DNA from 3 places in the Pseudoalteromonas sp. SR43-2 genome. Region 3 is predicted to be linked to each of the others. Evidence: predicted binding sites of a transcription regulator. Region 3 holds the regulator's gene; each other region holds the start of a gene.
What was found. The regulator FliA, encoded in region 3, starts transcription of late flagellar genes. The targets are predictions, from matches to a motif close to CTAAAGNTNNNNNNNNNNNNGCCGATA.

Region 1 (4,293 bases), on a different contig from region 3:
TCTATTTGCTATCGCTACACCTGAATCAAGTAATTTTACATTCCCTTCAAAATACTGACTAATCGGCTCTGCTAATATCGGAAAGTGCGTACACCCTAGTACAAGTACATCTATTGTTTTATCTATATGTAGTTCATCAAGTACTTGATACAACTTATTTGTATCTAAAGAGCCTGTAAAAAAGCATTCCTCAGCTAACGTTACTAATTCAACACTGCTATACAGATTAACGATCACATTACGTGCATGTTCAGCAATTAATGTTTTTGTGTATGAACTGGCGACCGTTGCCGGTGTGGCTAACAAGCCAATATGATTTGAGTGTGTTAATTCTGCCGCAGGCTTTATTGCTGGCACAACACCTACAATAGGAATATCCGTAATTTGGCGAACAGCGCTGAGTGCAGATGTAGAAGCTGTATTACACGCTATTACAATTAAATCGACGTTAAGCGTGTTGGCTTTGATGAAATGAATGAGTGAACATAATCGGTTAATTATAGTTTGTTGGGATTGAGCACCATAAGGTAGTAATGCATTATCCATAAAATAGCTGTACTGAGCATTGGGGATACTTTGCTTGATATGTTCAAGTACAGTAGTTCCACCAATACCTGAATCAAAGACCATTATATGCGCTGACAAACTACCGTTCCTACTTTACTTTAAGATCGGCAGTTTGCCATGAGGTTTTTATAAAAGAAAGTAGTTTAACTTTGCGCGGTTTCTAAATCAGTAAGCCTGTCGGCTGCTGAATTTAACTGATTAAGGTTTTCGAACATAGACTTTGTATAATCTACTAACTTATCTATTTGTTCCTGATCTTGATTTAACCATTGGAGAATGCCAGCTAGCTGATTTTGTAATCCAAGCTCACCCGCTTTTTCAAAAGCATTTTTAAGGTCGTCATTAAAAGGGGCTAAACCCTCTGCTACTTGTTTTTCTGGTGCTGGTTTATATTCTTCATAGCTTTTAACTGTTGCTATTGTTTTTGTTTGGCGTAAATCCATAGAAAAAGCCACCAGCTGATCGCTGTCCAAACTCAGCTCTTGCGCTTGTTCAAATGCTTCATCTAAATCACCACCAAAAAAGGTTTTACTTAAATCTTGTAAGTCTTCCATCATCGCATTAATAGCTTCTTGCTCTTGCTCGTTTAAGTCACCATTTACCGACATCGAAAATGATACCTGTCGAGATTGCGATGATGAGCTTGCAAACGACTCACTATTACTATTTTGCTGATAGCCACTTGCCGATTGAGATTCAAATGCATCAGCAAAGCTAATACTTACCTCATCGCCTTCTGCGGTAGTAAATTTATACTCTGCATTACTCGTCATACTGACGTATTGGGCCTGGCTTATATTTACGCTGGCAGGTTGTGGGTTAAATAACGACTCTTCAAACTTATCCAGCCCATTGTAAATTCCCTCTTTGGACTTATTAATGCCCTCTTCCATGTCATCATTAAATACGCCTGTACCTTTGAGTTCATCAACAGCGTCGTCAATCCCTATTTGGACGCCTTTGCGCGCATCGCCTAACATATCTTTGAGCTTTTCGTCATCAGCGCCGTTAGCTTTTGCTTTATTAACAGCACTACTTACAAAATCGAGTACGTTTTTTACTATTTCATCAAAATCAAATAGTGGTTTATCTGCTTTTTTTTCTGCGATAGGCAATCCAAGCTGCTCAGCCATTTTATCGCCAAGCACCTTTGCGGCCAACTCTCGGCCTCGTTGTTGATAGCTATCTTGAGGAGACGTAATTGTAGGTTGCTGTATATCAGCTTTATTATTGAATTTATTGATGTTGTTATTTGGCGTAAAGCCATAATTACCTATTTTCATGATTCGTCTCCTAAGCGTGCGTAGTTTATTATCGGCTATAACAACAAAAACTAAAGTACAATGTTCAATAAAACAGCATAAATGCTAGCCAAAACTAGACAAATACGCAGCGCTCCCTACAATAGCGCCGATAAACAGATCTTAGATAAGGTAGTAGCGTTAATGGCAGTTATTAAAATAGATACCACACAGTACCAAGCGCAGTTAAGTGAAAAAGAGCTGCGTATTAGTGCACAGTTCCAACGTTTTGGTGTGGAGCAACTAGAAGTATTTAGCTCAGAGCCAACTAACTACCGCCAACGTGCTGAATTTAGAGTATGGCACGACGGTGACGATCTGTTTCACATTATGTTTGATCAACAAACAAAAGAAAAAATCCGTGTTGATACATTTGACCCAGCAGCGCCTCTAGTAGGTGAAATAATGCAGGTGATGATAGAAAATCTTAAGCCTTGTGAAATATTACGCCGTAAGTTATTTCAAATCGATTACCTATCAACGCTAAGCGGTGAAATTTTAGTAAGCTTGCTTTATCACAAACCACTGGATGATGAATGGTTAAGTGAAATTAAAGCGCTTAAAGAAAAGCTTAGCAGTAAATACAAAATTGACTTTATTGGCCGTGCCCGCAAACAAAAAGAAGTACTTGGTGATGACTTTGTAACTGAACTTTTAACAGTTAATGGCCAAGAGCTTATATATCAACAAGTAGAAAATAGCTTTACTCAGCCTAATGCAAAAGTAAATATTCATATGCTGGAGTGGGCACAAGATTTATGTAAACCACTTAAAAATGATTTACTAGAACTGTATTGCGGTAACGGTAACTTTTCAATTGCATTAGCGGGTTCTTTTAATAAAGTATTAGCGACGGAAATATCAAAATCATCTGTTCACTCTGCTCAATACAACATTGCTAAAAACAACGTAGAAAACTTAGATATTATTCGTATGTCGAGTGAAGAGTTTACTCAAGCAATGAATGGCGAGCGTACTTTTTCGCGTTTAGAAGGGATTGATTTAAAAAGCTATGACTGCCAAACCATATTAGTTGATCCACCACGCGCGGGCATGGATGAATTAACGTGTGACTTAGTGGCTAATTACGAAAGCATAATTTATATATCGTGCAACCCTGAAACCCTAGAGCGTGACCTTGATCACTTAACACGTACGCATAACGTTAAGCGCTTTGCTATATTTGATCAGTTCCCTTATACGCATCACATTGAGTCGGGCGTTTTCTTACAGCGCAAATAAATACGTTCAGTAAACGTTACCCATAAAAAAAGCTCCTTAAGGAGCTTTTTTTTGTTTTAGCTAAACTTACTTGTTAGCTAAGTAATTTATTAATTTGCTAATGTCTTCAGGTTTAGTAATACCCGACTCACGACCTAGGTTTAATTTGTACTTACCATTTACAATAAAGGTAGGTACGCCACGTAGTGCGCCTTTTTCTTTAAAGTAGTCTTGATCGCGTTTCATTTTAGAGCTCAGCGTACGTACCGAGAAGCTTTTAAACAGCTTATCAAACTTATCACCATCAACGCCCTGCGCTACAAATATATCTTTTACATCTGCAAGCTCATTAAATTTAGCGCGCTTTGTATGGATATGATTAAAGATTGCAGAAATAATCTGATCTTTTTGTGGAAGCACTTCAGCTGTCGCCAGTGCTTGGCTCATCATCTGTTGGTTTTCTGGGTCACGTACACCTACAAAATCAACATGGCTCTTTTTAAATTTAACGTTTTTATCAAGCTTAGGCTTAAACTCACCAATTAGTGCTTCCATGTTATTACATGCAGGGCAGTAAAATGAGAAGAACTCTTTAACCTCTGGCTTTTTAGTTGCACGCTCAGAAACTACGTCGTAATGCACGCCTTCTTCATACGTTGCTGCAAAACTTGTTGCTGCCATAGGCAGTAATATTGCAAGCAAACCTGCTTTAACCAATTTAATCATTATTATACTCCGAAATTTATAGTGCTAATAAAAACGCTACTAACTCATCAAGTTCTTTTTGATTTTTGATGGTGTTGAGGTTTATTTTATATTTATCGTTAACAATAAAAGTAGGTACACCTGTAAGTGCGCCTAATTTTGAATATTTATTTTGTTTGTCTTGCATTGCTTGCTCAGCTGAAATGACTGGCATGCTTGCAATCTCTTGATCAAACGTTGCGCTATCAATACCGTTTACTTCAAGTAATTTTTTAACGTCTTTCATTTCAGTTAATGGTGCACGTTGAACATGGATACTTTTAAAAATTTGATCGCTAATACTTTGAGCCTGACCATGCTGCTTAGCAATTAAGTAGGCAAAGCTTAAATTACTTTGTGCTTGTGGCGACACGCCACCTAAAAAGTTCACGTGGTTTTTAATAAACTCAGCGCCTTCTGGCAAGCCTTTTTCAATTGCTTTTGCTACTGGTTCAAACTT
Region 2 (4,293 bases), on a different contig from region 3:
AAACCTCACGCCGCGATTAAATGGCCCCTAGATTGAACAAATTTTAATCCTGAAAGGTCAACAGGCCCTAGAATAAAATAAGGAAAGGAGTAGCTCTAAAATAAAAGTTTTTAAGTCATTACAGACATATTGTTATTTATGTTGTAAAGTTTGTGTTAACTGGCATTGAATTTGTATTAAATAATGCTCTCAAGGAAGGGTGGGAGTATGCAACGTTGTGTTTTACAAAACACTGACAAGCATGCGAAGAGCTAAGTTTTATAGCTCACAGCTTAAATAAAGTTAAACGCTTTCTTGTGAGAATGTTTAACTGAAATGTAGTGAAAACACTGCTTTCAGGACAGCAAATACATGTTTATATATAAAAAAAATAACATTGGGCTTTTACTTAGCTTGCTAATGCTTTTATTTGGCACAGCATGCAGCGTTACGCCTGAAATAAAAACCATTGACGAACAACCTCAAAGTAACTCGCCTGACTACGTATCAATTACAGCCCTTGAACTTGCACAGCTAAAAGATGCCGCAATGCAGTGGCAACAAGCTCGTGAAGGTATAGAGCGAATTTTAAGATTAGAAAAAGAAATAACTTACCTCGTAAATCATATTGATATTATAAACAGCAAAGCTATTGCGCAGTCTAATCAAGGGTATAGCAGCAAGTCTGTACGCTCACCACGAAACACACGTAATGTTAAATCACGCCAACAAGTTAAACAAAATTACAGTAATAAAAAACAAACTGTAAAATTAAATAAACCTAAACATGTATTTGCTTTACAGGTAGCTTCGGTTGACTCAGAGCAAGGTGTGGCTAAAGCATGGCAAGAGCTAAATACTAAAGCAGCACCGTTGTTTAGAGATAAAATATTGACTAACATAGAAACCGCCAAAATAAACGACAAAATGTTTTACAGGCTAAAGCTTGGCTCTTACCAAAACTTTAAAAATGCAAAAGCAGACTGTGACGTATTCAAACTGTACAAACTCGATTGCATAGTAAGTAACTACACTGATAAGCCGGTTAAACTTTAAAATATTGGATTATAAGATCTTTTTTGGCTTGTTTTTTGCATTGTTATTTTTACATAGTGCTAAATGGTTTTTAATCAGTTGAAACATTTTATTTTATACGTGGGATTAGCTCTTAGCCTTATGGGGTGTAGCAGTCAAAATGCTGACACTAATCAGTTAGATGATATGGTCCGTATGCAAGAGATAAAGCCTTATCTTGAACAATGGGACAGCAGTAAAGAAAAAATAAATCGTTTAAGTGATATTGAAGAAGACTTGTTAATGTTAATTCAAGCTCTTTCCGCACAAACCGATATTGATTCAGTGCCAGAGCCACTTAAAGATGATGTTAAGTATATAAAGTACGGAAGTGAAAACATTGCCCACATAGCAACAGAATCCATAGAAAGCAAAAGTATTATCGATGCGAAAAAAATAAGTTACGGTGTTCAAATTGCTAGGTATATGAATTCTAAAAGAGCTGAAGCACAAGTGCAGCGTCTACAGCAGCAATATCCACAATTAAGTGCAATTTTGCAATATCAAATAAATGCGCAAACTAAAAATTCAGTTACGCTCTATAATCTGGTAGCTGGGCCCGTTCAAACTCAAAAGCAAGCTGCACAGTTGTGCATGTTTTTTTTCAGGCTAGGAAATAAGTGTAAATTGACCACTTTTAAAGAAGGCTAAATACAAAAACAGTTTACTTGTTTTGAATATTTAATAAAAAATATATTTTTTCTAAATATTTCATGGACTCTGCCGATACTTAATGTAACCTGACTAAGGGTTAATTAAATATATTTAAGGGACAAATTATGAACAATCTTTTTACTAAAGTAGCTTTGGCTGCATCTATCACTGCACTTTCTTTAACCTCTTCAGCAGTAATCGCAGAAACAGCGAATGCAGTTGCATCTGTACAAGTACAAAATTCATTTGACTTTGAAGTTGGGGATCCAATGAACTTTGGTATTGTTCGAGTAACTAATGGTGGAGATGCTGCAGATTTTGCTTCAGTAGTACTTCCTGCATTAGCGGGGAGTAACCCAACTTATATAGCAACAGCTGGAACTACAAATACAGATGCTGAAATTAGTGTTTTAGATTCAACGGATTTCGCACCAGCGACTTTTACAATTTCAGGTGCTTCAAATTTTACAGATATACTGATCCAAAGTGTTACTGATGTAGATATGACTACGCAAGATTCTGCACCTGGCGGGCCGGGCTTTACGTTATCTGATTTTACATATTATGTAGTTGCGGGCAGTAATACCGCAGATACAGGAGCCATTGATGGCTCGACTAGTACTGTAACGACAGATATTGATGGTACGGCAACATTTAGTGTTGGAGCAACATTAACTACAGATAAAACAGTATTTACAGAGTATGGCGATGTTTCATACACAGGGGATGTTGCTGTAACTGTTGAATACCAATAAGAGAATAGTTGGGATTAGGGAATAATGTTAAAATACTCATGTTTATTGATTATATTTTCTTCATTTAGTGCTGTATCCCAAGTGACTATTTTCCAGCAGCTTAATTTTGGAACCGTGGTTGTTGCCAAAAACGAGCGTGTAAGTACACTTGAGCTATTGCCTAACGGGCGTAGTTCAAGTACCAATGACATTCATATAATTGAAGGTGGCGAGGTGGCTGAAGTATTAATTGAAAACTTTCCGCCTAGGGTACAGCTTATAATTTCTGACACCGTTAACGATATGCCACTTACAAGCACTAGTGGTGGCAGCTCGTTTATTCTTAATAAGCTATTATATAGAAATGACATAGTAACCAATGGGTTAGGAACTGCAGAGGTTCATATTGGAGGCCTAATTAGCACATCAGGTAATAACAGTGATTATTTCGATGAACAGTTTAAATCAATAATTCAAATAACAATAGAATATTAATTATTTAATAGTAAAGGACTTTACTAATGAAGCGACATTTTGTCATCGTAATTTTACTTCTACAAATTTTTTTTAGTTTCTCAACCTACGCAAATCTACTTATATCTCCAACTAGGATTGAATTTGACGATCGTCAGCGAGTCGCTAAGATAATACTTATTAATAGCAGCGATGACTATAAAACTTACCGATTAGAGTGGCAAGAAAAACAAGCTAAACAGTCGGGTGGGTACAAAACCTTAAAGGCGGTTGCTGAAAACCCAAAATCGTTAAGTAATATGATACGAATGAGCCCCTCACAAGTGAGGTTGGCTCCAGGCGAACGCCAAATTGTAAAGCTTGCATTGCGTAAACCTAAAGATCTGGCTATTAATGAATATCGCTCTCACCTTCTATTCAAAGCTTTACCCAGTGATAGTAAGGTAAAAGAAAGCGAAGGAGTAGGTGTTAATGTTAATTTTATCTTAAGTTATTCTATTCCTGTTATTTTACGACAGGGGAAATTGGCTTCCCCAAATGTACATATAGAAGAATTAAAGCTTGCGAAAACTAAATCAGGTAAAGTCGATTCTATTGAGTTTACTATGGCAAGAAATGGTAAGTATAGTTCATTTGGTAAACTGGAAGCGTATTTCAAAGCTAAATCAGATGAAAAAGAAAAAAAGGTTTCAATACTTAACGACTTCAGTATCTACCCTGAGTTAAATACAAAAAGTTTAAGTATGTCTTTATTAGAGCCTGACATGCTAACCCCCCCAGGTACTCTTAGAGTTATATATAAAGGGTTAAATAAATATAGCAAACATACTTTTTTTAATGAGGTTTTTTCTATTGATGAAAGTGGTTCTGTCACTGCTATAACTAATTAATATTGGTTATAAAAATGCGTATATATTTACTTTTTACTCTTTTACTTATAATGACACTTCCTACGTGCGCTAAAGATAGTAAAAAGCAAATTAATGTAGACGACATTTTACTTAATATAGAAAAAAAATGGGCTTTATATGAGTCATCTAAAAGTTTTGATTTAAGTAATAAAAACTTACAGATTAGTAAAAATAATAAAGCCGATGAACCTTTAGTCGGTATACCCGCAGGTGAACTATTAGTGTTATCGGCGAGATTAGATGATTTATATTTAGGCGAAATTATCGCTATAAAAAGCCCTAATAGCGCATGGATTGAGCTAAGTGGTTTTATTGAACAGCTGGATTTTGCGATTGAGGTTAATAATGAAATTAAACAAGCTAAAGGGTGGTTCATTAGCGAAGAAAATCAGTTTGAACTGGATGTTAGTTCTCAAGTTGTGAGAGTTAAAAATAATACATATTCAATTAAGCCAACTGATTATTAT
Region 3 (4,293 bases):
AGCCGCGTACTCAGGCGCCACAACAAAGCATGCATAATTTTGTAAAACCAGAGCCACAGCGTGCCAAGCCTGAGCCTCAAGCAAAAGTTGCTGACAGCCTACAAGCATTATTAGAGCGTCAATCACCGCGTCCTCGTTCTCCTGAGCTTGCATCAATGTTTTCACAATCGGGTATTGATACTACTGATAACTATCAAGAACCTAATATGGGGCAGCGTACTAAAAATATGTTTGCCCCTGAAGCTTCTGCGCCAGTTCGTCCACAAACTCAAGCGGATAGCTTAGGTTTTGATGATTTAGACCGCGACTTTGATGATTTAGATAGCCCAGTAACCACTCGCCAACAAGCACCTAATAATGAAAGCGAAGAAATGACAACAATGCGTGAAGAAATGAACGCAATTCGTCAATTACTTGAGCACCAAGTATCAGGCTTGATGCAGCAAGATATGGCGCGTCGCGATCCAACACGCGCTTGTATGGTTGACCGTTTAGTCGGTATGGGTATCGATAAAGAAGTAGCACAGCAAATGGCATGTTTTGTACCTGATGATGTGTCTCGTAAGCAAGGTTGGAAAGCATTGTTAACTATGGTCGAAGATCAAATGCAAACAACCAATAATGAAATACTTCGCCAAGGTGGTGTATATGCGTTAGTGGGTCCAACAGGTGTGGGTAAAACAACGACTGTTGCTAAGCTTGCAGCTCTAGGCGCACAAAAATATGGTGCCGATAAAGTGGCGTTAATAACCACTGATACATACAGAATTGGTGCTTATGAACAACTTGCAACATATGGTCGTATTATTGGTTGTGGTGTTAAGCAAGTTAAAGATGCTAATGAATTAGCTGAAGTTTTATATCATTTACGAAATAAACGTCTAGTATTAATTGACACAGCAGGTATGAGCCAGCGAGATTTACGTTTAACTGAGCAATTAAACACGTTAATGCGTAACCAACGTGTAGATATTCGCAGCTACTTAGTACTTAGCGCGACAGCACAAATTAATGTATTGCAAGAAACTGTACGTCACTTTAAAAAAGTACAGTTAAGTGGCTGTATTTTCACTAAGTTAGACGAATCATTAAGTTTGGGTGAGATTCTTAGTATTGCGATTCAAAATCGCCTTCCAATAGGGTATCTTACTAATGGTCAACGAGTACCAGAGGATATTCGTGTTGCAAATGCTGAGAAACTAGTTAAAAAGGCTGAGCAATTATATTTAAAAAGAACAAAAGAACAACATTCAAGGCACCAAGCAGTGGCGCCAAGCACAGTAGGGATGTATGATTAACACAGTATTAGATCAAGCAAGCGGCCTGCGCAAAATGAGTCAAAACAATAACAACGGCGTAAAAGTTATCGCTGTAACCGGTGGTAAAGGTGGAGTAGGGAAAACAAATGTTTCTCTAAATACAGCTATTGCGCTTGGGCAGCAAGGTAATCGAGTATTAGTGCTGGATGCTGACTTGGGTTTAGCAAACTGTGATGTGATGCTTGGTTTACGTGTAGAGCGTAACTTGTCACATGTCTTATCTGGTGAATGTGAGCTTGATGAAATTTTAGTTGAAGGCCCTGCAGGAATTAAAATTGTACCCGCTACATCGGGTTCGCAAAGTATGGTTGAATTATCACCATCTGAGCATGCTGGGCTAATTCGTGCGTTTAGCGAATTGAATACCGAATTTGATATTTTAATTGTAGATACAGCTGCTGGTATTTCAGACATGGTACTGAGCTTCTCGCGTGCAGCGCAAGATGTAATGGTTGTTGTATGCGATGAGCCGACATCAATAACCGACGCTTACGCACTTATTAAAGTATTAAGTCGTGAGCACGGCGTTTATAAATTTAAAATTGTTGCCAATATGGTGCGCAGTATGCGTGAAGGCACTGAATTGTTTGCAAAGCTATCTAAAGTTACCGACCGCTTTTTAGATGTATCAATGGAGCTAGTAGCAACGGTTCCTTATGATGAAAATATGCGCAAAGCAACACGTCGTCAAAAAGTAATAGTAGAGCTCTTTCCAAATTCGCCAGCCGCTCTTGCGTTTAAAACGCTGGCAACAAAAGCAGTTAAATGGCCAATACCCAACCAACCATCTGGGCATTTAGAGTTTTTCATTGAGAAACTAGTAAACGGTTAATTATGACAACACTGGTGAATAGAGCTATGGGATATCAATCAACACAAAATTTAAATGTGATTGTTGAGAAGCATGCATCACTTGTTAAAAAAGTGGCATGTCATCTAATTGCTCGATTACCACCTAGCGTTCAACTTGATGATTTAATTCAATCAGGAATGATAGGCTTAATAGAAGCTTCGAAAAACTTTGATGCAACAAAAGGCGCAAGCTTTGAAACTTTTGCAGGTATTCGTATTCGCGGTGCTATGCTTGATGAAATGCGCCGTGGTGATTGGGCTCCTCGTTCAGTTCACCGTAAAAACAGGCAAGTTGCAGAAGCAATTACTGAGCTCGAAAGTAGTCTGAACCGCGAACCAACGGACATAGAAGTTGCTGAAAAACTTGAAATTTCGCTCAATGAGTACCATCATATTTTAAATGATGCGAATACGAGTAAAATATTAGGCATTGAAGACCTTGGTGTAGATGAGGATGTTATTACTCCTGTAGGCCAAGATTTAGCACAAGATAAACCTTTTAATAATGTTAAAAATGATAGGTTTAATGAGTCTTTGCTAAGTGCAATTAAGTCATTACCAGAGCGTGATGCAATGGTGCTTTCTTTGTACTACAACGATGAAATGAATTTAAAAGAAATAGGACATATACTCGATGTAAGTGAATCGCGTGTAAGTCAGATACATGGTCAGGCGATGATTAAGCTTAAAGCTAAAATCAATGACTGGATAAATTAGTAGTAAGTAAACAAAGGTTAATACCTCACTGGGGGATGTTTTGGATAAAAACATGAAAATTCTTGTAGTTGATGATTTTTCAACGATGAGACGCATTATAAAAAACCTGTTACGTGACTTAGGTTTCACTAACGTTCAAGAAGCTGATGATGGGTCTACAGCTTTGCCTATGTTGCAAAATCAAGTGTTTGATTTTGTAGTTACGGATTGGAATATGCCTGGAATGCAGGGTATTGATCTTTTAAGAGCAATACGTGCAGACGAGAAGTTAAAACATATCCCTGTATTAATGGTAACTGCAGAAGCTAAAAAAGAACAAATAATAGCTGCGGCGCAAGCTGGCGTGAATGGTTATATTGTTAAGCCATTTACGGCTGGAACATTAAAAACTAAATTAGAAAAAGTATTTGAACGCTTAGGCTAATGATGGGGGAGAGGCTTATGCCAGTACCAGCTGCGCCTCAAATAACGTTAGAACAAGCTCGTCAGCTCGTTGTTTTTTTAGAAAATGATGAGCAAGACAAAGCAAATCAGTTGATTTTAGAGGCTGCTTCTAAAGAGCAATCTGAATTATTTGCTGAAGTTGGAAAGTTGACTCGTCAACTGCACGAAGCCCTTAAAAGTTTTGAGCTTGATACTCGCTTAACTGATATAACGACAGATGCGATTCCAGATGCTAAAAAGCGGCTTAATTATGTTATAGAAATGACAGAAAATGCGGCTAATAAAACAATGGATGCAGTGGAAGCGAGTCTTCCCATAGCCCAACAGTTAGCGGACGAAATATCTCATATCAAACCGACATGGGATCGTTTAATGAGCCGCGAGATTGAGCTTGGTGAGTTTAAGCAACTTTGCCATAGCATCGATAAGTTTATGAACAACTCTCATCATAAGACTGATGAGCTTCAAAACTTAATGACAAATGTATTAATGGCTCAAGACTATCAAGACTTAACAGGTCAAGTTATTCGCCGTGTTATTGAACTTGTTAGGGAAGTAGAAGAAAGTTTACTGCATCTTTTAACTGCGTTTGCTGAACAAGACGACAGTAACAGCACCGCGAATAAAGTAGAACAACAAAAAATAAAAGAACCAGTTGCCACACAAACTTTAGCAGGTCCTGAAGGCCCTATTATTGATAAAGAATCGCGTAATGATGTTGTATCTGATCAAGATGAAGTTGATGATCTTTTATCAAGTTTGGGCTTCTAAGAGGAGAGTAACTGCATGTTTGAAGTCGATGAAGATATTTTACAAGACTTTCTTGTAGAGGCTGGAGAAATCCTAGAGCTTTTATCTGAACAGTTAGTTGAGCTGGAAAATAATCCAGAAGATACCGAGTTACTAAACGCTATATTTAGAGGTTTTCACACTGTAAAAGGTGGTGCAGGCTTTTTAGCTA

Region 1: the regulator FliA is predicted to act here: its motif matches at 1,880-1,906, upstream of H5120_RS19540 (DUF5610 domain-containing protein).
Region 2: the regulator FliA is predicted to act here: its motif matches at 1,756-1,782, upstream of H5120_RS19120 (DUF4402 domain-containing protein).

The regions. Positions count from the first base shown of each region.
Region 1 covers NZ_JACJED010000033.1:21,129-25,421, reverse strand. Annotated here, with positions in the region: gene murI (glutamate racemase) at 1-645, opposite strand, end outside; gene H5120_RS19540 (DUF5610 domain-containing protein) at 711-1,850, opposite strand; gene trmA (tRNA (uridine(54)-C5)-methyltransferase TrmA) at 2,013-3,110, shown strand; gene H5120_RS19530 (thiol:disulfide interchange protein DsbA/DsbL) at 3,177-3,815, opposite strand; gene H5120_RS19525 (thiol:disulfide interchange protein DsbA/DsbL) at 3,832-4,293, opposite strand, start outside.
Region 2 covers NZ_JACJED010000030.1:27,359-31,651, reverse strand. Annotated here, with positions in the region: gene H5120_RS19130 (SPOR domain-containing protein) at 352-1,035, shown strand; gene H5120_RS19125 (SPOR domain-containing protein) at 1,099-1,704, shown strand; gene H5120_RS19120 (DUF4402 domain-containing protein) at 1,833-2,462, shown strand; gene H5120_RS19115 (hypothetical protein) at 2,487-2,936, shown strand; gene H5120_RS19110 (molecular chaperone) at 2,963-3,805, shown strand; gene H5120_RS19105 (hypothetical protein) at 3,820-4,293, shown strand, end outside.
Region 3 covers NZ_JACJED010000016.1:76,999-81,291, reverse strand. Annotated here, with positions in the region: gene flhF (flagellar biosynthesis protein FlhF) at 1-1,298, shown strand, start outside; gene H5120_RS14050 (MinD/ParA family protein) at 1,291-2,151, shown strand; gene H5120_RS14045 (RNA polymerase sigma factor FliA) at 2,178-2,888, shown strand; gene cheY (chemotaxis response regulator CheY) at 2,929-3,312, shown strand; gene H5120_RS14035 (protein phosphatase CheZ) at 3,330-4,103, shown strand; gene H5120_RS14030 (chemotaxis protein CheA) at 4,119-4,293, shown strand, end outside.